Regions from separate parts of the Flexivirga alba genome, predicted to be linked through region 2. Evidence: predicted binding sites of a transcription regulator. Region 2 holds the regulator's gene; the other holds the start of a gene.
The links. The regulator LexA, encoded in region 2, represses DNA repair genes until DNA is damaged. The targets are predictions, from matches to a motif close to TCGAACANNTGTTCGA.
Positions count from the first base shown of each region.

Region 1: ACFQDH_RS09190 (HNH endonuclease signature motif containing protein) is a predicted target of LexA. The motif match lies at 4,446-4,461, and genes of this name have one in related genera.

Region 1 is NZ_JBHSWH010000001.1:1,858,152-1,865,275, forward strand. It holds gene ACFQDH_RS09155 (5-oxoprolinase subunit B family protein) at 1-142, opposite strand, end outside; gene ACFQDH_RS09160 (LamB/YcsF family protein) at 135-896, opposite strand; gene ACFQDH_RS09165 (hypothetical protein) at 959-1,144, opposite strand; gene ACFQDH_RS09170 (ABC-F family ATP-binding cassette domain-containing protein) at 1,329-3,029, shown strand; gene ACFQDH_RS09175 (PPOX class F420-dependent oxidoreductase) at 3,026-3,454, opposite strand; gene ACFQDH_RS09180 (hypothetical protein) at 3,699-3,965, shown strand; gene ACFQDH_RS09185 (VOC family protein) at 4,065-4,310, shown strand; gene ACFQDH_RS09190 (HNH endonuclease signature motif containing protein) at 4,541-6,025, shown strand; gene ACFQDH_RS09195 (DUF4262 domain-containing protein) at 6,286-6,750, shown strand; gene ACFQDH_RS09200 (VOC family protein) at 6,843-7,124, shown strand, end outside.
Region 2 is NZ_JBHSWH010000001.1:2,580,754-2,587,877, forward strand. It holds gene ACFQDH_RS12715 (helix-hairpin-helix domain-containing protein) at 1-67, shown strand, start outside; gene ACFQDH_RS12720 (ComEC/Rec2 family competence protein) at 74-2,527, shown strand; gene ACFQDH_RS12725 (LysR family transcriptional regulator) at 2,551-3,471, opposite strand; gene ACFQDH_RS12730 (NAD-dependent protein deacetylase) at 3,595-4,440, shown strand; gene lexA (transcriptional repressor LexA) at 4,456-5,172, opposite strand; gene ACFQDH_RS12740 (hypothetical protein) at 5,456-5,857, shown strand; gene nrdR (transcriptional regulator NrdR) at 6,114-6,602, shown strand; gene ACFQDH_RS12750 (vitamin B12-dependent ribonucleotide reductase) at 6,685-7,124, shown strand, end outside.

The DNA of each region.
Region 1 (7,124 bases), 720 kb from region 2:
TCAATTCAGCGGGTATGACGGCAACGGTCGGGTGATCGATGGAAGCCAGCCATCCGGTCAGCGCGCGCCGGGTCGCTGCATCCGGTAGCTCGACGAGTACCGCCCTTGCGCCATACGGCCGAAGCGTGAGTGGGTCACCCATGATCGATGAATGGCACGAGGTCGAGCCCGGCGTCGACGAGCGCGTCGCGGACGGCCGTTGCCATCGCGACCGCGTCAGGGGAGTCACCGTGCACGCAGATCGACTCAGCGCTGGTGGACACGAGTGATCCGTCGATCGCCGTCACCTCGTGCTCGAGCGCCATCCGGACGGCGCGCTTCGCGATGGCGGACGGATCGGTGAGCACCGCGCCCGGCGACGTACGAGGCATCAACGTGCCCTCCGCCGTGTAGGCGCGATCGGCGAAAGCCTCTGGAACAGCACGGATCCCGGCAGCCGAGGCAGCGGTGAGGACAGCCGAACCCGGTAGGCCGAGGATGGGGAGGCCACCCGCCGCTGCCACCGCACGCACCACAGCCGCGGCCTGTTCTTCGTGGTGCACGACGGTGTTGTAGAGAGCGCCGTGGGGCTTGACGTAGCTGACCCGGCTGCCCACGCTGCGCGCGATGCCGTCGAGTGCACCGATCTGGTAAAGGACATCGGCATACAGGTCCTCGGCGGACACGTCGATGAAGCGCCGCCCGAAGCCGGCCAGGTCGCGATAGCCGACCTGTGCACCGATCCGCACCCCGCGCTCAGCGGCCGCCGCACAGGTGCGCACCAGTGTGGCCGGATCGCCGGCGTGGAACCCACACGCGATATTCGCGGACGTGACCACCTGCAGCAGCGCCTCGTCGTCGCCGAGGTGCCATCGGCCGAAGGACTCGCCCAGATCCGCGTTCAGATCGATGCGCATGGCTTCAGGCTAGTGCCGAGGCGCCGTGTTGCCGGGTGCTACGGCGCAGGTGACGAACAGGATCAGATGCTCGGCCCGAATGGCCCGCTTCCCTGGTTGCGACGCGCCTCGGCCCTGGCCGTGCCGTTCTGCAACGCGTTGTGGTTGTCGACGCCGCTGCCGCCGCCCCCGCCGCCGCGGCTGCGAACGATCAAGGTCAACGCGGTGCAGCCCGCGAGAAAGACCAACAGAACGATTATCCAGAACATGATGTCCTCCCTGATGGATCCGATGATGGAACCTGACGATCAGTAGAGCACGTCGCCCACGCGTTCGGTTGTCCCGTGACCGGATCGAAACCCTTGGGTTGAGCGAGGGTGAGGGCGAGTTGCGGCAGTCCCCTGTCGAAACCCGGATGACGCGGGACAGGTGCGTACGTGATGCTTGACGGTTGTGGGTCATATTGATGTTGCCGGTGTGCACTATTTCCTCCCCGACGGGCGTCCGCTGCTCGGCGGCGTGAGCCTGCGGGTGGGCGATGGGGCGAAGGTTGGTCTGGTCGGTCCCAACGGCACCGGTAAGACGACGCTGTTGCGGATCATCTCCGGTGAGCTCGACGCCCACGAGGGCGCGATCACTCGCTCCGGCGGGCTCGCGGTGATGCCGCAGTTCATCGGACGCGCACGTCCGGACGGCGACGAATTCACGGTCCGTGACCTGCTGCTCGCCGTCGCGCCGGAGCGGATTCGCAAGGTTGCCAAGGCCGTTGACGAGTCCGAGCTCGGGATCATGGAGCGCGACGACGAACCGGCGCAGTTGGCCTACGCACAGGCGCTCGCCGACTGGGCTGAAGTCGGCGGCTACGAGTGGGAGACGCAGTGCGACGTCTGCACGGTGGCGGCGATCGGCATACCGTTCGACAAGGCCCAGTTCCGTGACGTGTCAACGCTTTCCGGTGGTGAACAGAAACGGATCGTCCTCGAGTCGCTGCTGAGGGGCAACGAAGAGGTGCTGTTGCTCGACGAACCGGACAACTCGCTCGACGTCCCGACGAAGCGCTGGCTGGAGGAGCAACTGGTTGCGTCGGCAAAGACCGTGCTCTTCATCAGCCACGACCGCGAGATGCTCGCCAATGTCGCGACCCGCATCGCGACGCTCGAGCCCGCCGCGGCCGGTGCCAACGCATGGGTTCATCCCGGCAGCTTCACGACCTACCACCAGGCGCGGCTCGACCGGATCAACAAGCTCGAGGAGTCGCGACGGCGCTGGGACGAGGAGCAGCTGAAACTCAAGCAGCTCGTGCAGATGTACAAGATCAAGGCGGCATACAACTCGGACATGGCGGCTCGCTATCGGGCGGCTCAGACCCGGCTGGCGAAGTTCGAGGAAGCCGGTCCACCCGAGGTCGTGCCTTTCGAGCAGAACGTCAACATGCGACTCGCTGGTGGGCGCACGGCCAAGCGTGCAGTCATCTGCGAAGGGCTCGAGCTCACCGGACTGATGAAACCGTTCAACCTCGAGATTTGGTATGGCGAGCGCGTCGCTGTGCTCGGTTCCAACGGGTCCGGCAAGTCGCACTTCTTGCGGCTGCTCGCTGCCGGTGGTTCGGACCCGGACATCGAGCACCGGCCGGTGGGGGACAACCCGCCGAAACCGGTGCAGCACAGCGGAATTGCCCGCCTCGGATCACGCGTCCGCCCGGGTTGGTTCGCGCAGTCCGCACAGGCGGGCAGCACCGACGCGTGGGAGAAGCGCACGCTGTTGGAGATCCTGCACCGTGGCGACGACCACCGGGACGGCATGCCTCGAGAGCAGGCGTCCCGTGCGTTGGACCGTTACGAGTTGGCGCGCGCCGCCGAGCAGACCTACGCGTCGTTGTCCGGCGGCCAGCAGGCACGGTTCCAGATCCTGCTGCTCGAGCTGTCCGGCGCGACCTTGTTGTTGCTCGACGAGCCCACTGACAACCTCGACCTGCACTCGGCCGAGGCGCTGGAGGCAGGTCTCGACGCCTTCGACGGCACAGTCGTTGCAGTCACCCACGACCGTTGGTTTGCAAGGGGATTCGACCGATTCCTGGTTTTCGGATCCGACGGCAAGGTGCGGGAGGTGCCCGAGCCGGTGTGGGACGAGAAGCGCGTCGAGAGGGCGCGTTAGCCGACGTTGCGGGTCGACGGCCGCAGTTGGTGGGGAGGCAGATCAGCGCCGATGCCGAAGCTGATGATGCGCTTCGGGTGGATGCGGATCAGCCCGCCGCCCTGGATGTCGTCGACGATGATCGACTCGGCGCTGCCGCGGATCTCGAGGCATCGCACGCGCCACGGATCGACCGACAGCAGGTCGTCCACCACGAAGGCGACCTTGCCGTTTTCCTTGATGTTGCGGAACTTCCGGCTGGCGGACATCCGAAAGCCGTGTATGTCGATCGTGCCGGCCTCAGGGTCAACCGAGAAGCCGACCGGGCTCACCTGAAGCGTGCCGTTCGGCTGCTCGGTCGCCAACCGGCCCAGGCGTTGGGAACGCAGGTAGCTCAGCTCTTCGGCGGTAAAGGTCTCACTTGGTCGGGTGTCGGTGCTCGTCATACCCCTGACGCTATGAGTTCAAGTCAACTTGAAGGCAAGGGCGCTCTTCGACGGGCCGCGCTTCGCGGGGCGTCATCGCCTTCTGCAGTGGGCCGACAGGTGGGAAAGTGGAGTCATGCGTCAAGGGTGGCTCTGCGCGTCAGCGCTCATCGCGATGATGCTCGGCGCCTGCAGCTCTTCGGGTAGCAGCCCGGTCCCCAGTCAACAACCGGCAAGTCCCACCAGCAGTCAGCAGCCACTCAGCGTGACGATCGGCATCGTGTATGTCGGAGGCCCGGCCCCCGGCTACTCCGGACACCTCGTGCCGGGCACCATCTACCTGAGGGGAGCGGGGACTGATTTGACCCGGCCGGTGGCTGAGGGCCAAGCCGCGACGTTTCGGGTGGAGCCGGGCGACTACACGGCAACTGCCCGAAGCGGGGACGCCCGGTGTGCCGTGACGAAGGTCGCGGCATCGGCTCGCACGGTCGGAGCGGGATCCCCGTGGCTGGTTCGGTGCCAGGTCAAATAGCCGAACGGCGGTGGTTGTCGGAGCTCGCCAATACCGCGAGCTATCACGCCGAAGCATCAGACCGTCGCGGACGTCGAGCTCGCCGCCGAGGATCTGGAAGTGTCCAAGGCGTTCTTATCGGACGTGTTCGGCTGGACCATCAACGACTACGGCTCCGACCGCGCCGGCATCCGAGCAGCGGAATGGGCCGGGGAGATCGGCGGTCTCAACCCGCACAGGGGCGGATCACGGAGGAGCCTTACGACTTCCCCGGCGGACGCCGGTTCCATTTCACGGATCCGGCCGGCAACGAACTCGCGGCGTGGACTTCAGCGTGAGGCCGTCGGCCCCTCTCGCACCAAATAGCGCCACCCGCTCGCCTCGTGGCGAAACGATGACACGCGGACCCGCCCCCGGCGGCACGCGTGTCCGCGGTAGTTCTCGGGGTGTCGCCGACCCTCCTTTCATGGCCAGGAGTGATGGCCCGCCATAGACGGATTAACCGAAATGTGTTCGATGAAATGCTAGCCATTAACACGGGTCCCAGGTATCCTGTAAGTAAGCGAAAACGCTTACAGGGGAAGGGGATTCACGTCATGAGCATCGGTTATTCGGTGGTGGATTGCACCCCGGCGGAGCCGGGTCGCGGGCCGCAAGTGCTTGGGATCCTGCAGGCTGCGGCGCAGGTGATTGACGAGGTTCCGGGTGCGGTGCATCAGCTCGGCGACGACCAAGAAGCAGAGCTGATGTCGATCCTGTTGCGGTTGCAGGGCCGGTCGTCACAGGTGGGCGCGATCGTGGCCGCGGACGCGGTCGACAGGGGCGCGGTCACGAGGTCGGATGCGGCCACCACCGGGCAGTGGATCAGCGGGCGGCTGAGTGGCGAGACTCGGCTGGAGCCCAAGACGGTGCGGGCGATGGCGTCGGTCGCCGATGCGTGCCAGCACCGGAAGAACACGGTCATCGGTCGAGCGTTGCTGAAGGGGTCGTGTTCGGTGGAGTCGGCGCGGACCGCGTTGCTCCAGGCGGACAAGGTCGGCCCGGTCATCCCGACCGCCGAGCGTGACGAGGTGCTGAGCTGGTTCCTACAGATCGACCCCGCGCTCGGGTGTGACGGGCTGACGAGGTTGACGCGGGCGATCATCGACCGGTTCGCCCCGGAGAAACTGTCCAAGGACGACGAGAAGCTTGAGGGCACCGAGTCGTTGTCTTGGTCGACCACTGCGACGGGGATGACGCGGTTGGTGGCGGAGTTGTCGCCGGCGAACGCCGCGATCCTGAAGAAAGCGATCAACGCCAAGTCCGCACCGCGACCGGCGAAACCTGCTGCCGCGGCTGACAAAACCGACAAAGCGAATGCAGGCGACGAGACTGACGGTCCTGGAAAAGGTGGCCGAGGAGCGAGGGATGAGCGTCTCGAGGTCCCCGCCGGCCGGAGCCACGGCTCGGGTGCCGCGTTCGGGCTCCACCTCGATGACGACGATGTTGAGGCTGCCGAATCTTCCACCAGTTCTGAACCGGTGCGGGATGAGCGGTCCCCCGGTAAACGCCGGGCCGACGCGCTGATGGACCTGGTCGGTGCCGGCGCACGTGCGGCAGTTGGGGCCGGGGACGGCACCCAAGCGAGTGCGGCGACCGTGTTACTGACGATGGGGTTGCAGGACCTCCTGGCCGGTCACGGCGCGACCACCAGCACCGGTGACGTGCTCGACGCGGGCGCCGCCCGCCGGTTCGCGTGCACCGCCGACCTCATCCCGGTCGTGCTCGGCGGACCGAGTCAACCGTTGGACGTGGGACGACGAGAACGGTTGGCAACCAAGGCAATCCGGGTCGCAGTGATCCTGCGAGACGGCGGATGCAGCTTCCCGAATTGTGATCGGCCGCCTGGTTTCTGCGAGATCCACCACGTCACGCCGTGGTGGGCTGGCGGCGAGACTTCCCTGACCAGTTCGGCGATGCTGTGCGGCCGACATCACCAGACCGTGCACCGCCAGGGCTACACCGCTGAGGTACGACCCGACCGTGTGGTTTGGGACCTCACACCCGGCCGAATGCCTGGCCACCAAACCGCGACCGCCTGAGGTTCTCAAGGAGAACGATTCCGATGGGGACGATTCCGTCCGCGTCGTCGATCTCCTTGCCCTGCTGCACGATCCGCAATCGGCGACGCGTCTTCGGTTGCTCCGTATGACATACCCCGGCAGGACGGAGGAGCTCAGCCATCGTCCGCTGCCGTGATCGTTCGTCTCGTCGCCGCAGACCGAACGTCAAGCGAGACGGCTCGCAGCCGACCTCAGGTTGATCGATTACGTAGCAACGCCGGAAGCGCCATACTCGCGACATGCCCGATCACCCCGACCGAGTGTTCCGAGACCTGCTCGATCTCATCGATCGATACGGCTGGGCGGTGCGACACGTCGGCGCCGGCGACGGTCGACCCGCGTTCTCTTACACAGTCGGACTCACAGCGTCGGATCACGCCGAACTGGTCATGGTCGGGATGCCGCCCGAGCCAGCCCAAGCGTTCCTGAATCTCGCCGGGCACGAAGTGAGGGCTGGTCGTACGTTCCAGCACGGTGAAATTACCGATGCGCTGACAGACGGTGCCGGGATCGGCGTCATCACCGTGGTCGCCACAGAAGAACTGACCGCCGTTGCCCAGGTCTACGGAGAGCCCGTCCAAGCACTACAGCTCATCTGGCCCAACTCCAAGGGCTGGTTCCCTTGGGAACCCGGATACAACAACGCCCCTGAAGCCCAGCCCTTCCTTGGACCCCTGCCGACAGTGTGGCGCCGAACCCACTGATGGGCTCGGGCGCTCCGGTAGACGATCGGCGAGCTGGACGGTCGCACGGCACGAAGCGAGTCGTCGCTCGCACGCTGACGGATAATGAGGCCGTGACCGACCAGCTCCCGCTTGCCAACCTGATCACTCTCGGTGCCCGCGACTTCGTTGCCCTTCGTGGCTTCTACCGGCGCGTGGGCTGGCCACAGGTGATGGATGATGGCGAGTTCGCGGTCTTCGAACTGCGAGGCATACTGCTCGCCGTGTTCCCCTTGGCCAAGCTCGCCCACGACGGAAACACCGAACCCGAGCAAGGCACCGGAGGTATCCGCTCCACCATCGGCGTGCAGGTGGACAACGCCGAGGAAGTGGACCGGCTCACTGAGCACATGCGC
Region 2 (7,124 bases):
CGGCGAGGTCAGCGGCATCGGTGACAAGACGCTGGCGCAGCTGCTTCCGCTGGTGACCGTCGGTTGAGGAGTGGTGCACCTCGCTCAGGCCGTCGGCGCGGCCGTCATACAGCCTGTCGTCGAGCGGATCCGCCGGATGCCGGAACACGTCACCGGAAAGCCACGCTCGCTCGATCTGCGATTGTTCACTGCTGCGGCCGTCGCCTGGCCGGTCACGCTCGTCGTGCTGCGGCTGCCGGTGAGCGTCAGCGTGTGCCTGGCAGCGCTCAACGCGTTTCTCGCGGTCGCCATCGTGGTTCGGCCCGGAGTTCCGGAGGTGCCCGGCCGCCGTCGCAGGGTTCTCGAGACGGTGGCACTCGCCGGCGCGGCAGTAGCGCTGGTGTGCGCGGCCACGGCGGGACATCTCATGACACGACAGGCGGGCACGGTCGACCAACTGGCTGCGAAGCGGGCGATCGTCCGCGTCGAAGCGGTGGTGTCCTCCGACCCGCGGCCCGTGGGTGCCGGTCTGGGTGGTCACCAGAGCCTGGTGATCGTCAAGCTCTCGGTTCGGCAGATCGTCGGTCGCGGCATGCGCAGCACCCCCAACACGCCCGTGCTGGTGCTCGGTGACGAACGATGGCTGGCGGTCCACTGGCATGAACGCGTTGCGGTCGACGGGCGGCTGCAGGCTGCCGAGCCCGGCGATGATGTGGAAGCCGTGCTGACCGCACGCGGCCCGCCGCGGGTCATCGGGGGAGCAGGACCGCTCTTCGACGCTGTCGAGGTGGTGCGCCGCGATACTCGGGTAGCCACCGAAGGCCTGCCCACCGACCCACGCGGGCTGGTGCCGGCGCTGGTGATGGGAGACACCTCGCGCCTGCCGGCGCAACTCAACGACGACATGCGCGCCACCGGTATGACGCATCTCAACGCCGTGTCCGGTTCCAACGTCACGATGGTGCTGCTCGCCACGATGTGGGTTGCCGGGTGGCTCCGTGTCCGGGGAAGGTGGCGACTGGTGGTGGCCGCTCTTGCGCTCGGGTTGTTCGTGCTGCTCTGTCGCCCGGAGCCATCGGTGATCCGGGCCGCGGTGATGGGCGTCGTGGGACTCGTCGGCATGTCTGTGTCGAGACGGGCCTCCGGGCCTCCGGTGCTGGCCGCGGCTGTGCTGTTGCTGCTCGTGATTGATCCCTGGCTGGCGGCGTCCTACGGATTCGCGTTGTCGACCCTGGCGACCGCCGGGCTGCTCTTCTTCGCACGCCCGTGGGCGGACCGGATCGCTCGCTTCCTGCCGAGGCGACTGGCTCCGGTGGCGGAGGCGGTCGCCATACCCATGGCGGCGCAGGCGATGTGTGCTCCGGTCATCGTGCTGCTGCAGGGCTCGGTCAGTCTCATCGGCATACCGGCCAACGTGCTGGCTGCACCGCTGGTGGCGCCGGCGACGATGTGCGGCGTCATCACCGTGCTGGTCGCGCCGGTGAGCGTGGGTCTCGCGCGGCTGCCGGCCTGGCTGGCCGCACTACCGACCCAGGGCATCGCGTGGATCGCACATACGTGTGCGCGGGTGCCGCTCGGCACTCTCCCGTGGCCGGACGGCGCAACCGGTGCGATGCTGCTCGCCGCACTGACCGTGCTGTTGTTGTTCGCGGGCGTGTGGCTGCTGCGCACCCTCTGGGTGCGGCCATACCTGGCCGGCGCAGGCGCAGTCCTCGCTGCCGCCGCCTGGGCGCCGACCCCGATCAGTGGGTGGCCGCCGCCCGGTTGGGTCTACGTCGCGTGTGACGTCGGACAAGGAGATGGCGGAGTGCTCCAGACCGCTCCGGGGCATGCACTGGTCGTGGACACCGGTCCCGAGCCCGGTGCCATGGACGGTTGCCTCGACCGGCTGCAGATCCGCGTGGTCGACGCTGTTGTGCTGACCCACTTTCACGCGGATCACGTGGGTGGCCTCGCGGCGGTGTTCGACGGGCGGCAGGTGCGTGCCCTCTACGTCACGCCGGTCGAATCGACCGGCGCTTCCGGCGCCGGCGACGAACCCAGCGAAGAGCCACTGGTTCAGTCGCTGGCTGCGCAGCACAACCTGGCAATGCAGACGCTCGCGACGGGTGACGTGCTGGACATCGGTGCGGTGCACGCGCTGGTGGTTGGTCCGACCCGACTCATCAGGGCGGGGTCGGTCCAGAACAACGCCAGCATCGTGCTGGACGTGCGCTCGCACGGCCTGCGGCTGCTGATGACCGGTGACATCGAAAAGGAAGCCGCCGCACTGGTATTGGCTCAGTTGCGGAAGCTGCCGGATGCGCGACCGGTCGACGTGCTGAAGGTGCCGCATCACGGCTCGGCGAACCAGGACCCTGGACTGGAGCACACACTGCGGGCAGCCATCGCGGTCATCAGCGTCGGCGCGCACAACGACTACGGACACCCGGCACCGCGGACTCTCGATCTGCTCGCCCAGAGCGATTCCACCGTGTTGCGCACGGATCGGGGTGGGGACATCGCGATCATCGCGAAGGACGGTGCACCCCTGGTCGCCAGGCCCTGAGCAGGTATGGCGCCAGGTTCGACTCAGGAACAGACGTTCTTGGCGCGCGCGGCTTCACACAGCGCGTCGAGGGTCGCCGACACGGCCGGCACCCGTTGCAGGTCCGGGGTGGTGACGGCATACACCGAGCGCCGGGAGGCGGGATCCATCGGCACCGTGACGACGCCAGGGTTACCGGCCGAACGGCGAATCAGGTCGGGGATCAACGCGACGCCCAGGCCCTCGGACACCAGGCCAAGGACCGCGACGTAATCCTCGGTCTCGAACGCGACATCGGGATTGAAACCGGCGCGCTCCGCGAGGGACAGCAGGTGGCCGCGGCAGCGCGGGCACCCGGCGATCCACGGCTCACTCGCCAGATCGGCGAGCTTGACCTTCTTGGACTTTGCCTTCGGGTGATTCAGCGGAAGCGCCAGTCGCACCTCGTCGTCCAGCAATTTGCGGGTCACGAACGACTCGATGTCCTCCTCGCCGCGAGCCAGGTCGGTGCCTTCGTAGGCGAACGCGACGGCGACGTCACACTCACCCGAGCGCAGGGCGGCCAGCGACTCGGGCGGCTCGGCCTCGGTGAAGCTCACCTGCACGTCAGGAAAGCGCTTCTTGACCAGCGCCAGCGCACGCGGCACCAGCGTCGAGGAGGAGGAGGGGAAAGCCATCAGGCGAACTCGCCCGGCCCGCAGGCCTGCGATGGCGGCCACTTCGGACTCCGCGGCCTCGAGCGCAGCAAGCACCGGATTGGCGTGGCGGGCGAGGACCTGACCGGCCTCGGTGAGGCGGACGGTGCGGCCGAGACGTTCCACCAGAACGGTTCCGGTGCGGTCCTCCAGGCGCCGAACCATCTGGGAGATGGCCGGCTGCGAGTAGCCCAGCGACGTGGCCGCAGCAGTGAAGCTGCCGTGATCGCTGATCGCCTTGATGACCCTGAGTCCAGCTGCGTCGATCATGGCCCAAGAATAACATTTAGTTATTTGTTCTGGCCAATTCTCCAAGATCGCTAATCAATATGCCGGCGGGTCCAACTGACCGCGCTGACGCCCGAGGTCGCGCGAGTATGAGACCTTGACAGGGTGGTGACTACGGATCCGGCGGCGCTGACCGAGCTGGTGAGTCGTGGGGGAGTCCTCGCCCTCACCGGTGCCGGCCTGTCGACAGAATCCGGGATTCCCGACTATCGAGGCGCCGACGGTCAACGGCGGTTCCAGCCGATGACCGCTCAGGAGCTCCTTGCCGATCCCACTGCGCGGCAACGGTATTGGGCTCGCTCGTATGTCGGCTGGCCGCGCTTCGCGGCTGCTGAGCCGAACCCGGGTCATCTCGCAGTCGCGGCGTTGCAGCAGGCCGGTCTGATCGGGCCGATCATCACTCAGAACGTCGACGGCCTGCACCAGGCGGCCGGCGCTGACGATGTCGCGGAGTTGCACGGCAGCCTCACGCATGTGGTCTGTATGCACTGTGGCGAGCGTTACGAACGCACGATGGTCGACGACTGGCTGCAACTCGCCAACCCTGACTTCGACCGATCCGCCACCGGCCCGCTACGGCCGGATGGCGATGTCGCGATCGCCGAGTCGCTGATCGGCGACTTCCGGCTGGTGCATTGCGTCATCTGCGGCTCGGACCTGCTGAAGCCGGATGTGGTGATGTTCGGGGAGTCGGTGCCCAAGGACCTGGTCGAGCAGTGTTTCGCGCGGGTGCAAGCCGCTCGCGCGATCCTGGTCCTCGGTTCATCGCTCGCGGTGATGTCCGGCTATCGCTTCATCCGCCGCGCGGTGCGGGATGGGATCCCGGTCGCTGTCGTGACCCACGGCTGGACCCGGGCGACCGACGAGGAGGTGTCGATCCGCATCGACGCCCCGCTCGGGTCGACGCTGCTTTCGTTGGCGGAGACCCTCGCCGGGCGCCGCGCGTCCTGATCGCGCAGAGTTGGGTCAGATCCGACGTAGAACTGCCGTGACCTTGCCGAGGATGGTCGCGTCGTCGCCGTCGATCGGGTCGTAGGCGTCGTTGTGCGGGAGCAGCCAGACCTTGCCGCGCGCACGCTTGAACGTCTTGACGGTCGCCTCGTTGTCGAGCATGGCCGCGACGATGTCGCCGTTGGTCGCAGTTGGCTGCTGGCGCACGACAACCCAGTCGCCGTCGCAGATCGCGGCGTCGATCATCGAGTCACCGACCACCTTGAGCAGGAAAAGGTCGCCTTCGCCGACGATCTGCTTGGGCAGCGGGAAGACGTCCTCGACGACCTGCTCGGCCAGAATCGGGCCGCCGGCGGCGATGCGCCCGACAACGGGAATGTATGACGCCTCGGGCCGCTCGTCACCCAGGCCGGTCTCGTCGAGGCTCGACTCCTGCGCGCTCCGCACACTCGAGCCGCCGCGGTAACCGCGGGTGTCGGTCGCGTCCGGATCGATGACCTCCATGGCACGTGGCCGGTTGGGGTCACGGCGCAGGTAGCCCTTGCGCTCGAGCATCGTCAGCTGGTGCGCGACGGAGCTCGGACTGGTCAGTCCGACGGCATCGCCGATCTCACGCAGGCTCGGCGGATATCCGCGCCGGTCAACGGAATTGCGGATCACCTGCAGCACCTTGCGCTGCCTTGTGGTCAGGCTTTCTCCGGCGCGGTCGGGAAGTTCGTGCACCTGTGCCATCGCTGTCATCTCCTCCTCGGCGAACACTTCGCTCAAAGCGGCTGGCGAGCGATCTGTGCGGACCGGATCCGAACGGTTGTCGGTGGTCGGTGCTTGCCTTGGCTTCGTGAAAACAGCGTATGGGTTTCGGACACAGTTTCCAAACATCTGTACGACGCGTGTCTCGATGGCGTCGAACGCTCGTGCTATCCGTCCGACAGGTGTACGATCGTACGCGTGTTCGGATGGAGTTCGTTGTCCGAGCGGTGTGCACCAGTTCGCACCGAAGTTTCAGGAGGAAGAGATGAGTGCAGTTGCGCAGTGGGACGCGCCGGTCGACCTACGTCAGGGTCGTCGGCACTTGCGGGCGGTTCCGACCGGTCCGTCGGCACGTGGTGGCGGCGCCCAAGTGGGTGTTCGAGTCGAGGCCCGCGGCCTGCGGCTGACCGCACGCGGACGCCGGTTGCTGGGCATAGTCGTCGCGGTCGCGTTGTTGATCGGTGGGGGTGCAGCGGCGCATGCCTGGGCATCGACGCCGCCGTCGGTCGGGCACTCCGTGACGGTGCACGATGGTGAGACGTTGTCCGGTGTGGCGCACCGCGCCTACCCGTCCATGTCGGTCTCGGACGCTGTCACGAAGGTGGCGCTGGCAAACGACCTCAACGGCCTGCAGGTGGTCGCGGGACAGCAGCTCAAACTGCCCTGACGGGACCTCGACACGCGGTGTTACGGGCGGCTGACCAGCGGTTTTCCAGGTGACGTCGACGGCTCTTGCGATTGTGGTGGGATCGGCCTAACATCCCTATATCTAGTAGTTACACGGATGAGATTTATCCACATCTAGTCCACAAGCAGAGCCCAGTCATCCCCAGGTCGTCCACCACTTACCCACAACTTCGTCCACAGTCGGCGTCGTTCTGGTGACGGGGCGGGTGCCGGGTCCAGCGGAGAGGAGTCGTCTGATGCATTGCCCGTTCTGCCGTCACGACGACAGTCGCGTTGTCGACAGCCGCACGAGTGAAGACGGCACCTGCATCAAGCGACGCAGGCAGTGCCCCAACTGCGGCAAGCGGTTCTCAACCATGGAGACCGCGAGCCTCACGGTCGTCAAACGATCCGGCGCCAGCGAGCCGTTCAGCCGGCAGAAGGTGCTGCTCGGAGTGCGCAAGGCTTGCCAGGGCCGGCCGGTCAGTGAGGATCACTTGGCGCTGCTCGCCCAAGAGGTCGAGGAGTCGATCCGGGCCCAGGGCGCGGCGGAGATCGATGCGCACGACGTGGGCCTGGCGATCCTGGGGCCGCTGCGCAGCCTCGACGAAGTTGCCTACCTCCGCTTCGCGTCCGTCTACCAGGCCTTCGACGATCTCGAGGACTTCGAGTCGGCCATCGCCCTGCTGCGTGCCGAGCGGCCGGCGACCGGCGTCGAGCCGGACCGTCAACCCGCCGACGACTGAGTAGTCCCACCGCATTTCGTACACCGTCACAGAACACATCTCGCAGCACAGTTGACCACCTGAGGTGGAAAGGAAGTTGGACATGACCGACACAGCAGACGCCGGCCCCAAGGCAAAGCGCGGTAACCGCGCAGGCAAGGGGTTGACCGTCGAGCGAATTTTCACCACTCCCGGCGTGCACCCCTATGACGAGGTCACTTGGGAGCGTCGCGACGTCGTCCAGCAGAACTGGAAGACGGGCGAGACGATCTTCGAGCAGCGCGGGGTGGAGTTCCCCGACAGCTGGTCGCTGAACGCCTCCACGATCGTCACCACCAAATACTTCCGTGGAGCCGTCGATACCCCTGAGCGTGAGAACAGCCTCAAACAGCTCATCGACCGGGTCGTCCTCACCTACGTGCGTGCTGGCAAGGAGCACGGCTACTTCGCCGCTGATCAGGACGCCGAGATCTTCGAGCACGAGCTGACCTGGTCGCTGCTGCACCAGGTGTTCAGCTTCAACTCGCCGGTGTGGTTCAACGT